Puniceicoccus vermicola: one gene and its partner. The protein of the gene in region 1 binds, or shares a complex with, the protein of each later gene. Links are inferred from orthologs where the notes say so. Each region holds a gene or a part of one and is shown on either strand. Other genes may lie near its edges. The genes, in order: uvrB and H5P30_RS00015.

Evidence for each region.
Region 2: the proteins of uvrB (region 1) and H5P30_RS00015 are in contact, whole or in part, in a crystal structure (PDB 7EGT), measured with the Thermus thermophilus proteins. The link is inferred for Puniceicoccus vermicola from one-to-one orthologs. Residues at the interface, in WP_096411307.1 of Thermus thermophilus: Glu23, Leu25, Arg26, Asp27, Gly28, Glu29, Arg30, Phe31, Arg55, Glu326, Asp327, Phe328, Glu379, Ser382, Gln383, His398, Gly400, Arg401; in WP_096412145.1 of Thermus thermophilus: His654, Arg656, Phe657, Gln666, Asp668, Glu669, Lys680, Arg681, Leu682, Ser683, Lys685, Tyr686, Ala687.

The regions. Positions count from the first base shown.
Region 1 is NZ_JACHVA010000089.1:15,099-22,521, reverse strand. Bases 2,232-5,146 are described here. They hold uvrB (excinuclease ABC subunit UvrB), read right to left. Parts: upstream 4,752-5,146; coding sequence 2,712-4,751; downstream 2,232-2,711. Other genes in these bases: H5P30_RS11510 (DJ-1 family glyoxalase III), read left to right, coding at 4,903-5,146; H5P30_RS11520 (transposase), read right to left, coding at 2,232-2,613. Also shown: dxs (1-deoxy-D-xylulose-5-phosphate synthase), read left to right, coding at 1-1,620; more of H5P30_RS11520, read right to left, coding at 1,657-2,231; more of H5P30_RS11510, read left to right, coding at 5,147-5,451; H5P30_RS11505 (dihydrolipoyl dehydrogenase family protein), read left to right, coding at 5,504-6,883; H5P30_RS11500 (iron chelate uptake ABC transporter family permease subunit), read left to right, coding at 6,960-7,423. UniProt on the Escherichia coli protein: The UvrABC repair system catalyzes the recognition and processing of DNA lesions. A damage recognition complex composed of 2 UvrA and 2 UvrB subunits scans DNA for abnormalities.
Region 2 is NZ_JACHVA010000001.1:763-8,225, reverse strand. The notes cover bases 3,386-6,340. They hold H5P30_RS00015 (ATP-dependent helicase), read left to right. Parts: upstream 3,386-3,841; coding sequence 3,842-5,839; downstream 5,840-6,340. Other genes in these bases: H5P30_RS00020 (bile acid:sodium symporter family protein), read left to right, coding at 3,386-3,447. Also shown: H5P30_RS00030 (ferritin), read right to left, coding at 213-716; H5P30_RS00025 (hypothetical protein), read left to right, coding at 1,077-2,213; more of H5P30_RS00020, read left to right, coding at 2,497-3,385; rpsR (30S ribosomal protein S18), read left to right, coding at 6,439-6,636; H5P30_RS00005 (L-threonylcarbamoyladenylate synthase), read left to right, coding at 6,670-7,463. UniProt on the Escherichia coli protein: A helicase with DNA-dependent ATPase activity. Unwinds DNA duplexes with 3'-5' polarity. Translocates on single-stranded DNA with 3'-5' polarity. Initiates unwinding more efficiently from a nicked substrate than double-stranded DNA.

The DNA of each region.
Region 1 (7,423 bases):
AGCGGATTCCTCAACCGCGAAGAAAGCGAGCACGACTGCTACGGCGCCGGACACGCGGGCACTGCCCTCTCCGCCGCACTCGGCATGGCTGCCGCCCGGGATCAGCGGGGGACCGATGAAAACGTCGTGGCCGTCTGTGGCGACGCCGCCTTTACCTGCGGGATCACTCTCGAAGCCCTGAACAACATTACCGATTCGACCAAGCGGCTAGTCGTCATCCTCAACGACAATGAATGGTCCATCGACAAAAACGTCGGCGCCCTCTCCCGCTATTTCAACGAACTCATCACGACTCCGATCTACAATCGGATGAATGAGGATTTTGAAGCATTCCTCAAACGCGTTCCCGGAGGAGAGTCCCTCATCCGCCTTGGCTCCAAGTGGAAACGGGAGACCAAAGACTTTTTTGCCTCCTCCTCCATTTTCGAAAATTTCGGCCTCCGCTACATCGGGCCGATTGATGGCCACAATATTGGCGAGCTCGAACAATACCTCAAGTTCGCGCGCAACGCTCCAGAACCACTAGTCCTTCACGTCATCACTAAAAAGGGCAAAGGAAGTGATGTCGCGATCGCTCAACCCGAGCGCTTTCACGGCACCTCCCCCTTCGATCCGGAGACAGGGTCCTCCAAACCCGGCGCTCCGGGAAGTCCCCCCAAGTATCAAGATGTTGTCGGCGAAGCCGTAGTCGCTCACTGCAAAAAGGACAAGACCATCGTCGGAATAACCGCTGCCATGCCGAGCGGAACGGGTTTCGATAAGTTGCGCGACAGCCTCCCGCAGCAGTATTATGATGTAGGGATTGCCGAAGAGCACGCCGTTCTCTTCGCCGCGGGAATGGCCACCAACGGGCTCCATCCCGTCTGCGCCATCTATTCCACATTTCTCCAGCGGGGAATCGACCCCATCATCCACGACATTTGCCTGCAAAACCTACCGGTCCTCTTCTGTATGGACCGCGCCGGACTTTCTCCGAACGACGGTGCCACCCACCACGGACTTTTCGATATCGCCTACCTGCGCGGAGTACCGCGGACCGTCATCATGCAGCCTCAAAATGAGGATGAACTCACCGATATGGTTGCGACCGGACTGCAGCATCAGGGCCCTGCCTTCATTCGATACCCCCGCGGCAGCGGCACGGGAGTTCCGATCAAAAAGGAACCCAAAATCCTCGAAATTGGAAAAGCAGAAGTGATCCGCCAAGGCCAAGACGTCCAAATTTGGGCCTTGGGAACAATGATTTCCGAAGCCGAAACCATAGCCTCTAGAATCGCCGAAATCAGCGACCTGAGTGTAGGAGTAGTCAACGCCCGCTTCGCCAAGCCAATCGACAGCGCCCTCCTCCAGGAACAGGCAAAATCCGCCAAACTCATCGTAACCCTGGAGGATCACGTCCGCACCGGCGGATTTGGCACAGCCGTCTTAGAGGATCTCTCCGATGCCGGAATCCCAACCCCCGTAGAGCGGATTGGTTGGCCCGATCAATTTATCGAACACGGCAACTCGAATAAAGACCTCCGCCAAGCCTTCGGCTTGGATCCACAGAGCATTTTCGATCGCGTAAACCAACGGCTAGAAGCCATAGGAGCGACCCAGAATCTCCCAACTTCTTCCTAATTCAAGGCAGCCGGGAAAGCTGCGAGTAGCTACCGACTACTCAAACAAGCGCTTCCGCAATCCAGTCCCGACGGCAAGCCCATTCCAATAACTCCCCCGTAGAGGGTGAGGTCTTCGCGCCCGCCTCCCCTCCGGTTCATCTTCTCGGACCTTTCGCACAAAGTCCTCCGATCCCAGCACCATCCCGTCCGAAAAATACCTCACCCGGCACCGCAAAACCACTGAAAGAGGCAACTTCCCCTTCTCCTCCCGCAAAACCCGAACCGCTTCTTCGTGAGAAATAGACGCTTTCCCCTCTTTCTCACCATCGCCAGCCCCATACAAAGTCTGCCGATAACCAGCCAGGTCCTTATCCACCACCGAGAGCCCAGCCCGAGCCAATCGGCCACCGCCGAGAGCCTCCGCATACCCGCAAAACCGATAATCCTTAGGATCCGAAACCAGCCCGGCCCGAACCGCGTTCAGGTCAATATAGGCCGCCACTGTCCGCAAAGCCCACCGATCCCCTTCGACCAGCACACTCTTAAATCGAGCCGACCAAAGCGGCCCAAAACGATCACGCGACCGGTTAAACCAAAGCGTATACCGAAGCTTCAGAGTCCGCATAAACTCCGATACATCATGCATCCTTCGGGTAAGCTCCTTGCGCAACTCCCTCCCATCAAGAAAGTTATCCTTCAAATGCCCCTCCAAAACCTCCGCAGGCATCGGATTCCAAGGCGTAGGCTTAGGATACAATTTCCGATACCGACGAACCAACTCCTCATCCGAAACCTCCGTCCCTGCTGGTGGCACCTCCACCAAAATATGGAAATGGTTCTTCATGACCGCATAAGTAACCACCCGAACCCCAGAAAACTCAGCAACCTGCCAGATCATCTTCCGCAACACCTCCCTCTCCCGATCCCCGAAGAGAGCTTCTCCGTTCACAGTCCGACTCATCAGATGATAATAAGCCAATTGATCCGAAATACGATGTCTGCGTCTGCCCATACCCTACTATCACCTATCGATGTATTATCGTCAAATTTAATAGAACGTTTCTATTAAATCCAATAATCTGAATACATTATGTTGATCATTGATTTCAATCACCTCTTCTTCTGCCGGTATTTCCCACCCTTGGCCTTCTTCTTTCGGGTGCTTTTTCCACCGGAAAAACTGGGTAATGTTGCTTCTCCATCGCGTAGCGCCTGGATCTGGTCTCGGAGAATTGCGGCGCGTTCGAATTCAAGGTCGAGGGAGGCTTGCTGCATCTCTTCTTCCAATTCGGCAATGACGGCGGCTACGTCCTCGTCCCCTACTCCTTCGGCTACTACCATGGGGGTAGGTTCTTCTTTGGGGCGATGTAGGCTGGATTGATCCTTTCTTCGTACTCCAGTTGGAGTGATGCCGTGCTCTTTGTTGTAGGCGAGCTGTTTCTCGCGGCGGTACTCAGTCACATCAATGGCCCTTTGCATGGATCCAGTGATGCGGTCTGCGTAGAGGATGACTCTCCCCTTTTCATGGCGGGCGGCGCGACCTGCGGTCTGGATCAGGCTGGTTTCACTTCGGAGGAAGCCTTCTTTGTCGGCATCGAGAATTACGACTAGGGCCACTTCGGGGAGGTCCAGGCCTTCTCGCAGGAGGTTGACTCCGACCAGAACATCAAATTCTCCTGAACGTAGCCGCCTCAAAATTTCAACCCGCTCGATCGCATCAATGTCTGAGTGCAAATATTCTACTGAGATCCCATCTTCCCGTAGATAGTCGGCAATGTCCTCGGACATTCTCTTGGTCAAGGTAGTGACTAAGGTCCGGTCTCCATTCTCACGGGTATTGCGGATTTCGGCCATGGTATCCTCCACCTGTCCCTTGATCGGCCGGATCTCCATGATGGGGTCTACCAATCCGGTTGGGCGGATGATCTGCTCGGCAACTTTCTGAGAGATCCCTATCTCATACGGAGCGGGGGTTGCGGAGACGAAAAGGGTCTGACCGGTGACTTCACGGAATTCGTCTGGCTTGAGGGGGCGGTTATCGAGAGCGGAAGGAAGGCGGAAACCGAAATCAACGAGGCGGCTCTTGCGCGAATGGTCCCCGTTGAACATGGCCCCGATTTGCGGGACCGTTACATGACTCTCATCAATGATGAGGAGGAAATCGTCGGGAAAGAAATCGATTAGGCAAAATGGACGATCACCGGGGTTTCTTCCACTGAGATGCCGGGAATAGTTTTCGATCCCGCTGCAGAAACCGATCTCCTCTAACATCTCGAGATCATACTCGGTGCGCATCCGAATTCGCTGGGCTTCGAGAAGGCGCTGGTCTTGTTCGAACTCCTTGACGCGACCATCCAACTCATTCCGAATCTCCTTCACGGCCCCTTTTAACTTATCTTTCGGAGTGATGTACTGATTGGCGGGATAGAGGAAGAAATATTCAAAGGCCTCCCCGGTCTCACCGGTAAGCGGATCGAGTGGTTTTACAGATTCGACCTCATCTCCCCAGAACTCGACTCGAATCGCACTCTCCCGGTAGGCCGGAAAAACATCGACCACTTCCCCGCGAGCCCGGAATTTCCCCCGCGAGAGCTCCACGTCGTTGCGCTCGTAAAGATTCTCAACCAACCGCTCGAGGAAAGCATCCCGGCCGAGCTCTTCTCCCGGACGGATCTCGATCATCATCTCGCGAAAATCCTCCGGGCTCCCCAAGCCATATATGCACGAGACACTGGCCACGACGACGACATCCCGGCGGGTCAAGAGAGAGCTCGTCGCTGATATGCGGAGACGCTCGATTTCCTCATTAATCGAGGAGTCCTTCTCAATGTAGGTATCCGTCTGCGGGACATAGGCCTCCGGCTGATAGTAATCGTAGTAGCTGACAAAGTATTCGACGGCATTATCCGGAAAAAATCCTTTAAATTCCGAGAACAGCTGGGCGGCCAAAGTCTTATTGTGGGAGATGACCAAGGCTGGCCGATTCAATTGGTGAATCAGATTCGCCATGGTGAAAGTCTTTCCCGATCCAGTCACCCCCACCAGGGTTTGATAACGGTTTCCGGTCTTAATCGAATCCGCCAATTCTTCGATGGCCCGAGGCTGGTCCCCGGTCGGCTGATAGTCTGACTGTAAACGAAACTCTCCCATTTCCCCAAGACTGACCGAAAATTTGATTCGGTCAACGGGGAGAACGGCTTATCCGGTCCCGTTGCAAAATGCTGGTCTGATCTTCGTTCGTCCAGACGGCAAATTCCGGCGATTCCTTGAAACTCCTCCAGTTGTCCCTCATCTTTCCTCCATGAAGAAGCGAGTACTGGTCCTTATGGAAAATGGTTTCGAAGAGATCGAGGCCATCAGCCCGATTGATATTCTCCGCCGCGCCGAGGCCGAAGTCGTTCTCGCGGCAACCGGTACGGATTTGCTGGTCGAGGGAAAAACCGGGGTTCGCCTTCAGGCAGACACCTTCCTGGCCGACTGCCGCAATGAACCCTTCGATGCCCTGATTGTCCCCGGAGGCCCAGCGGCAAAATCACTTCGAAAGAACCCTGCTGTCCTCGAGGTCGTTCGCGAATTCTACGAGAAGAACCTCCTGGTTGCAGCCATCTGCGCTGCTCCGACCGTCCTCAATGAAGCGGCCATTCTTTCGGGAAAGCGCTATACGGCGCATTTTTCGGTCGCAGAAGAACTTCAGGAAATCCTCCCTGACCCCGTGGTCCAGGATGGGAACCTCATCACCTCCCGCGGGGCCGGAACCGCCGTCGCCTTCGGTCTTTCCATCGTCGCCGACCTCTACGACGAGGAGACCGCCAACGAGATTGCCACCTCCATCTGCCTCCCTAATGCCTAAGGGATCGTCAGCTTGCATTCGTGGGCAAATCTCTCAATTCTGACCGGGCAACATGAGCCAAGATCATTTCGATTTTCTCGTCCTCGGGGGCGGCAGCGCGGGATACAACGCAGCATCACTGGCGAGAAAGCACGTCGAACGAGTCGCGATTGTTGACGGAAGCAAAGAGCTCGGAGGGCTCTGTATTCTCCGCGGCTGCATGCCTTCGAAAACGCTCCTCTACTCGGCGGATGTTCTTCAACTGGCCCGGGAAAGCCGCAAATTGGGACTTAATATCTCCCGCCCTCAAGTCGACATGGCGGCCCTCCATCAGCGCAAGTTGGATATGATTGCCGATTTCGCCGGACACCGCCGCTCGCAGATTGAATCGGACCGCTACCACCTGTTTCGCCAGAACGGCAAACTTGGTCCGGATCGGACGGTTATCCTTGATGACGGGACGCAGATCTCTGCGGACCGTATCCTAATCTCGACTGGATCTCATGTCTCGGTGCCCGATGTCCCCGGGCTGGCCGACGTTCCCTTCCTGACCAGCGATGATATCCTCGACCTCGATACCGTTCCCGAATCGGTCATCGTCCTTGGAGGTGGAGTCGTCGCCTGTGAGCTGGCGCAGTTTCTTTGCCGGATTGGCTCCAAGGTCATCATGATTCAGCGCAGCCCTCACATTCTCTCCGATTTTGAGCCGGATATGGCTGCGGTCTTGGAAGAAGCATTGATCGACGAAGGGGTTGAACTATTCACCCACACCGACATCGAAAACATCGAGCCGAACGAGAACGGAGTTTCCGTGCAGTTCCGCCAGGGACACCGGGCCGTGATTCGGCAAGCGCAATTCCTCTTCAACGCGCTGGGGCGCAAGCCAGCCACCGCGAAACTGGGACTCGAAGAGATCGGCATAGAAACTCGCTCCAGCGGGCACATCCGCACCAACGAGTACCAAATGACCTCTCATCCAGGGATCTACGCCGCAGGCGACTGCGCCGGCCCTCACGAGATCGTCCATATCGCCATTTTGCAGGGTGAAACAGCCGCCCGCCACTCACTGGGACTCGAGCCAATGCCCGTCGATTATGACAAGGTCTTGTCTGTGGTCTTCACCGATCCACAGATTGCCTCGGTTGGCCCCTCTGAAGAGACGATTCGTGAGAATCTGGGAGACTCTCTGCAAATTGCCGAGTTTCCGTTTTCCGACCATGGCCGATCGATGCTGATGGAAGCCCGTCGCGGATACGTTCGCCTCTTCTCAAGCTCCTCTGACCGGAAGATCCATCGCGCGGAATGCGTGGGTCGCGACGCCGGGGAACTGATTCATTCGATGGCTGTCGCTGTCGGAACCGGTGCCACTGTCGACGAGATCATGAAAGCACCTTGGTATCACCCGACTCTCTCGGAGATCTGGACCTATCCGCTTGAGGATTTGGCCGGCTGATCAATTCTCTGCGCCGGTTTTACTCCCAGCGATTTTGAGGATTCCCCCCGTCCCGAATTCGTAGTAGACGCCTTTCGTGGATTTCTTTTCCCAGCCACTCTCCTTTGAATTCATCCAACGCGCAGCCTGGACGGCCGCCGTCGTGGGATTTACCAACGGATTCCTGAGTGGCTATGTCGTCATGCGCCGATCCGCACTCATGGTGGGGTCTCTCTCCCACACCCTGCTGCCGGGAATCGCCGTCGCAATCCTCATCGCCGGACTAACCACCGCAACCGCCTTCATCGGAGCCCTGATCTCCGCCCTACTCGTTGGCCTCGTGGCTGTATTCGTCGCGCGCACCTCACGGATCGACAGCCACTCCGCGCTCGCGGTGCTCTACACCGCCGCCTTTGCGGGCGGGCTGCTCATTCTGGATCAAATCCCGACCCCGATGGAGCTTGAGCACTGGCTTTTCGGGAACATCCTCGCCCTTTCCAACCCCGATCTCTGGATGTCATTCGGGGCCTCCGCAGTGATCCTCATCACATTGATCACCTT
Region 2 (7,463 bases), on another replicon or contig:
GTTGCCCGTTATCTCGGACGGTTACCCGATACAGAATGATTCTTGAGGCATTCCGCTTCAGAAAAACGAGTTAGGGCGGCGCTCGATCCGCTGCGGTGCGGAACCGAAACCCACAAAACGAAGAAATACACCCAAACCGGTCGGTATGGCAAAATCAGTGACCGGAGGAACTCAAACTCGGGGGTGATCAATCACGGCTGCCTTTCAGCGAATTAATCCGTTTCCGGACGGCGCTGGCCCATCTGCTGATTTAAAACCAAAAGGGCAGAACGGTCATCACCCGCGAGTTCGAGCATTCCGATCGCATCATTCATCGTCCTCTCCTCCTCGACTTGTTCGTCGATAAACCACTTCAGGAAGGACTGGGTGGGATAGTCGTCTTGTTCTGCCGATAGCTTGTAGAGGGCGTGAATCGAACGCGTATTATTCTCCTCGTTGCGGAGAGCACTCTCGAAAACTTCCATGACCGATTGAAACTCGGCCTTCGGTTTTTGTACCGCTTCCAGGCTGAGTTTCCCGCCTCGGTCGTGCAAGTAATCGATCAGCTTCCCAGCGTGCTCTAATTCTTCCTGGCGCTGGAGATCCATCCATTTGGAGAAACCGTCGAAATTATTCTCATCGAACCAAGCAGAGGCCGCCAAATAGCTATAGGCCGCAGCCATCTCTTGATTAATTTGGTGATTTAGCGCTTCTTCAATTTTGGTGTCCAATGTCATACCCACCAAGATGATTCCTGCTGACAAACCTGTCAATAGATCGTCCCGACACGGCAGGGAGTGCTTCTGCCATTCCCCGAACCAATAGGACCAGGCAAAGGCAGTCTCTCAATTTTTTGCAGGAAATGACCCTCTCCGCTAAATCCCCAATGAAGACATTGAAATCGCACGACTGCATTCGACAGGCTTACGCGGGGAAAGTCATGCGAGGACGGAAGAGCTTTTACCCTTTAAAATCCTATCGGAGACCATCGTTCTCCTCTCCTGAACAATCAGTAGGTCGCCCCCGCCCCCCCTCCATGAGGAACCGATTGAGCCTTGCCTTACCCAGGAAGAAACGCTCTGATTTTAGTCAGTTTCATGCAAAATATCCCCGGCATACTCGGCTGCCTCTTCGGGGCATGCGCGTTAATTATCGTCCTGCTGCAATCTCCCGACGAAACGAACCCGTCCGACAACCCCAGAAAGATATCAGAAAACAGCGGCGACCAATTTTCCAAGGGATGGGAGCGATCCAAGTCAGAACCCACCGTTGAGGAAGAACTCATGTCGGAAGCAGTCCTCCAAGCTGCCATCGATGAGGCCCTGGAAGCGAAGTTCGCCGATACCGAATGGTTTAGCACCAAATTGGCCGGACTGGCAGAGGATCCAAAAGGAAGCGACAAAATCCGGGAGGTGATGGGACGTCGAAACCAATACCACCGAATCGATCTTTCGGACTACCCCACGACCGAAGGAAAAATCGACGCAATCCTACGCAGATTTTTGGGCCAAAATCACTACAGTTCGAACAACGATCTGGTAAAACAAATGCGCGAAATGGGACCAGACTCGATCGACCTCTTGATGGAGCGCCTCAATTTAGTCGGCTCTCAAGACTGGGCTCAGCGGATGGCACTCGTTGACGCTCTGAAGGGTCGAATCCCCGAAGACCATCGCGAGGAGGTCATCCGTCAATTTCGAAAATCCGGTGCCTTTGTCGATTTCATCAAGGACTATCAGGTAACGGAAGTGGAAGACCAACTCATGGGAGTAATCGCCGGAACCCAACAATTTGAAAACAACCAACACACTGGGAACTATCGAGATCTCATGGAAGCGGCCATCCGCCTCAACCCCGACCGCGCCGAAGACGCTCTTTTTGAGCACGCCCGGTATGGGGATAGACCCGGCGAAGCTGCACAAATGTTAGCCAGCCTCCCCGACGTCGATCCTCGCCCTGCGATCGAAACCGCCCTCCCTCGCCTATCCAATCGATACCAGCGAGCCAACATGGTTCCGATCGCTTTGGAACACGGCGCATCCGGCAGTTTGGAGCTCGCCGAACGAGCTCTCCGAGAAAATGCGAAAGACGGATACCGGACCGATCAAGTCCTCAAGGCGGTCCGCCTTCATACCGGTGCCATTGGGGATCCCATTGACGTCGCCGACTGGATCGCCGCCAACCGGGATCAGTTTATCTGGAATCCCGAAGCGCGAGCCTATGTACTGCCGTAAGGTTTCGTCGATACAGCCGCAGAGGCAACGCTAGGCGCAGCAAGAGTACCACAGGCTGCCAGCCTGTGATTGAAAGCCGACCCAATCTCCGCAAACGTTCAAATCTCTGGGCATTCAGAGGCGGAGAGGCAAACGCAGGCGCAGCTGAAGCTACTGCCCTACTTGCAAAAGCAGCAGAGGCAGACCTAAAGGAACACTCCCACAGAGCTTGAAAGCTCTTCGTCCCCAATGCAGACAGACTTACGTCACAGATCTATCATTGCGGATTGGGGCCAATCCTTTCATGAAGAGAGAAGGAATCATGCTTACCCTGACGACCCGCCTTTTCCCGATCTGGGCCCTGCTCGGCTCGGCATTGGCCTTGGTCTGGCCCGATCCGCTTGTCGCCTGCAAGAACGCCATTGTTCCCTTGCTGGCGATCATCATGCTCGGAATGGGGCTATCGCTGACTTGGAATGAGTTTCGTGAGGTCTTTCGCACACCCAAGCTGCTTGGAATCGGCATGATGCTGCAGTTCGGGATCATGCCCGCTGCGGCCTATCTGATTGGAACCCTTCTGAACTTAACTCCGGCGGAACTGACGGGAATGGTCCTCGTCGGTGCGAGTGCCGGAGGGACCGCCTCCAACGTCATTTGCTACCTCGCCGGGGGACGACTGGCTCTTTCCGTAAACCTAACTCTCGCTTCGACCATCGCCGCCATCGTACTCACTCCGGCCCTCACTTGGCTCTACCTGCACCAAACGGTGCCAGTTCCCGCTGGAGCTATGCTCGTCAGCATTTTGAAAATCGTGGCCGCTCCTGTCCTTGTCGGGACCGCAATCAATTCGGCCCTCCGCAGTCGGCTCGACTCGATTCGCTCCGTTTTCCCCCTCCTCTCCGTCGCAGCGATTGTCTTCATCATCGCCATTATCGTCGCCCTCAACCGGGAGAACCTCTTGCACAGCGGTCTCCTGATCTTCGTCGCCGTCATTCTCCACAACGCCACGGGCTTAGGCTTCGGATACGGTCTCTCCCGTCTCTTCCGTTGTGATCGGATCACCAGCCGCACCATCGCCATCGAGGTGGGCATGCAGAACTCAGGCCTCAGCGTCACTCTTGCCCTCCAATATTTTTCGGCCGCGGCCGCCCTGCCCGGTGCCATTTTCAGTATCTGGCACAACCTGAGCGGAAGCCTCCTGGCGGCAATTTGGAGCGGGATAGGGAATCCGACAGAAACCTTACCGGACCGCTAGCAAAAATTCTTGCTGTATTCCTGGGTGGGGTGCGGCTTGGGCCAAGCCGGGCTATCGTGGGCAAGATGAGAAGGTTTACCGGTTTGAAGATTTTTAGGCCCTTGAATGCAGACAGGGTCGTCCGGACCAGCAGAACCCCTCCGCTTCCGATGGAAGCACCTCCCCTGCAAGCAAGGGAGGAGTCTCTATACTTGTCCCCTACAAGAGCATTTTCACGAACCAGGGATGCGGCTTGGGCCAAGCCGCGCTACCGGGGGCGACGTCTCCGCGCCCCAAAACCCCGCTTCTTCCCGAAGCATCCGCTCCTCTCCCCTAACCCCTCGCCCCTTGCCTCTTGCCTCTTGCCCTATTTTCAAGTTTGCAGCGCAACCACTCCTCTCCAAACATCGGAAGGATGGACTTTTTTGAAGCGGCAGAGGGCCCCGAGCCTCAGTTCACCTCCGGCATCAATTTCGAAGAGGAATTGAACGAGGAGCAATATGCCGCGGTGACGGCTCCTTTTGGCCCGTCTCTGGTTTTGGCGGGCGCCGGATCCGGGAAGACCCGAACTCTCACCTACCGGGTGGCCTGGCTTCTCGACCAAGGGGTGGACCCGAGCGCCATTCTTCTCCTCACCTTCACGAACAAGGCAGCACGGGAAATGTTGGATCGGGTGGCCGATCTTACCGGAGTTTCCTCCAAGCTTTTCTGGGGCGGCACCTTTCACCATATCGGCCAACGACTGTTGCGGAGATTTGGCGGACCCGTCGGAGTCAATCCCGGGTTTAACATCCTCGACCAAAGCGATTCCGAATCGCTCCTCTCGGATGTGATTCGCCGCGTTGACCCGAAATTTCTCAAGGACAAAAACAACCCGAAGCCGAAGGTTATCGCCAACCTCATCAGCTACGCGCGCAATACCTTGGAAGACGTCGGGGTGATGGCCCGCGAGCGCTACCCCTATCCTGCCAATCTGGGCCCGGACATCGGACGATTCGCCGCCGCCTATGAAAAGGAAAAGCGTAAGCAGGATGTCGCCGACTACGACGACCTCCTGGAACTCTGGCTCAAACTATTAAAGACGGATCCTTCCTTTCTGCACTACTGCACCCAGAAATTCGATCAGGTTCTCGTCGACGAATATCAGGACACCAACCGGCTTCAGGCCGCGATTGTCGACACCATCGGCTCGCACCACCGAGTCATGGCCGTGGGTGACGACTCCCAATGCATCTACACCTGGCGGGGGGCTGAGCTGAATAACATCATGACCTTCCCCGACCGTCATCCCGGCGGGAATATCTTCAAGATCGAGACGAATTACCGCAGCACCCCGCAAATTCTCTCCTTCGCCAACAGCGTCCTTGACGGCCACACCGGAGGAGGCTTCCGCAAAGAGCTGCGAGCCGTACGTCCGGATGGAAATAAGCCCATTCTCGTCTCCACGGTCGATACGACCCAACAGGCCGAATTCGTCATTCGCACAATTTCGCAAATGGTCGATAACGGTCGGAGTTACGGCGACATCGTCATCCTCTACCGGGCCCATTTCCAGGCAATGGACCTGCAGATGGAGCTATCGCGAACCGGCATCCCCTTCCAAATCACCAGCGGAGTCCGATTCTTCGAACAGGCCCACGTAAAGGACATCGTCGCCCAGATCCGCTTCGTGGCCAACCCACGCGACATCACCGCCTTCCTCCGCTTCGCCGGCCTCCTCCCTAAAGTGGGTCCCCGCACCGCCGAGAAACTGTACGCCTTCATCGTCGATTTTGCGGAGAAAAACCAACAGAACTTCTTCGATGTCCTTGGCGCCAAAGCCGTGGTGGCAAAGGTCCCTGCACCCGCCCGCGACGACTGGGAATCTCTGGCAACCACCCTGCGCGACTGTTATCACGCAGCGCACGACGAGAGCCCGGACGAAGTCGTTCGCCTCGCCGTCGAAGGCTGGTACGGCACCTACCTGCGGACTCTTTATCCCAACTGGAAATCCCGCGAGGAAGACCTGACTGGGGTCGTGGGGTTCGCCTCGCGATTCGAAGAGCTGAGCGAACTGCTCGCCCAGCTCATTCTTCTCAACTCGGAAGCGAGCGACCGTTCGATCGAGCCGGGAGAAGAGACGATCCGTTTAACCACCATCCACCAGTCCAAAGGCCTCGAATTCCCAGTGGTCTTCATCCTCGGCCTCGCCGACGGGATGTTCCCCCTGAATCGAGCCGTCGAAGAAGGGAATCTCGATGAGGAAACCCGCCTCTTCTACGTTTCGGTCACCCGCGCCCAAGACGAACTCTTCCTCTCCTACCCCATGGTCCAGTCACAAGGCGGCCCCCCACGTCGATTGCAACCCAGCCGCTTCCTCTCCTCCGTCCGCCCCGATTACTACGAGGCGGTGCGATACCGGAGTTCGTGGTAAAGAGGGATTTGGCGGTGGCCTAGGCGGTGAGGTCGCGCAGCAAAAGTACCACAGGCTGCCAGCCTGTGCGCGAATTCCTAGACCCTTCGCATTTTCTCGATTACACCTCGGCACCCGAGAATCGAATCTTCTTGAGCGCTCCCAAAGCGGAGGGGCAGAACAGGCTGAGGGGCAGCGCGTTGGGCGCAGCTAAAGCTACTGCCCTACTCCAGAAAGGCGCATTTCCGTAACCGCTCAGCTTCAGCTGCGCGGCCTGGCTTTCCGGACTCGCAGAGGAGACGGGACTGACATCCCCTGGGAGGACGGCCGAGGGCCAGCGCGAGCGAAGAGGCAACGCATCGGCCTAACAAAAGTACCACAGGCTGCCAGCCTGTGCGCGAATGCCAGGTTCTCTTCAAATTTTCTCGAACACACCTCGGCCCCCGAGAATAGAATCCTCTTGAGCGCTCCCAAAGCGGAGAGGCTGAACAGGCTGAGGGGCAACGCATTGGGCGCAGCTGAAGCTACTGCCCTACTTTCAACCTGAAACTTCGCCCCTTGAAAACTTCTGCAAATATTATGCTTGCCGTACCCTCCTCCTCCTATACTTTTCATCGCTTATGTCTGAAAACGAAGGCACAGAATCTAACGCCAAGAATCCTACCGATCTCACTTTTCGCGATACCGAGGAACTCACCCGCTTTGTCACCGACACGGGCAAGATCCTTCCGCGTAAGTACACCGGTTTGACTTCCAAACAGCAGCGCCACATCTCTCGGGTCATTAAACAGTCCCGGTCGATGCTGCTGATGAAGTAAATCCGGATTTTCCGGCGGTAACGCGACTCCCCCATGGACTGGCTCAGGGGCGGGGATATTGCTGCGCGCAATCAAGCCGCGAACCTCCTCCAATCGGGGCAGTTGGTCGCGGTCCCTACTGAAACAGTCTATGGCTTGGCTGCGGATGCCGCCAACGAAGCCGCGGTCCGATCCATCTTTTCGGTTAAGGGTCGGCCGCTTTTAGACCCCCTCATCGTTCATTTTGCCTCGCTGGAGCAGATCTCCGCGGTTTGCGAGGTACCTCCTGAGGCCCGCGCCTTGGCCGATCAATTCTGGCCTGGCCCCCTCACTCTGGTTCTCCCGCGCAAAGCGGACTGCCCCATCCCGTCCCTCGTTTCGGCGGGAAAGCCGACGTTAGCTGTCCGCATCCCGGGGCATCCTCTCCTCCGCCAACTGCTCATCGAGAGCCAGCTCCCCCTCGCAGCCCCCAGTGCGAATCCTTTCGGATACATCAGCCCCACCCGCCCGGAACACGTCGAGGCATCGCTCCATCAAGGCGTCGCCGCCATCCTCGACGGAGGCCCTTGCGAACATGGCGTGGAATCGACAATTGTCTCCCTGCCCGCCGAGGGAGGCGTGCGCCTTCTGCGCCCGGGACCGATTTCTTTGCCGGAAATTCTGAAAATCCCCGGCATGACCGAAGCGGCACCGGAAGAGAAAATTGCCGAAGACGCACCCAGTGCCCCCGGATTGCTGAAAAGCCACTACCGCCCGAGCAAAGGCATCGAGCTCTTCCCAGCTGGAAAGATTCCCGAAGTCGACTCCGAGCAAGAGGCAATCGTCCACCTCCGCCGACCCCAATCCCC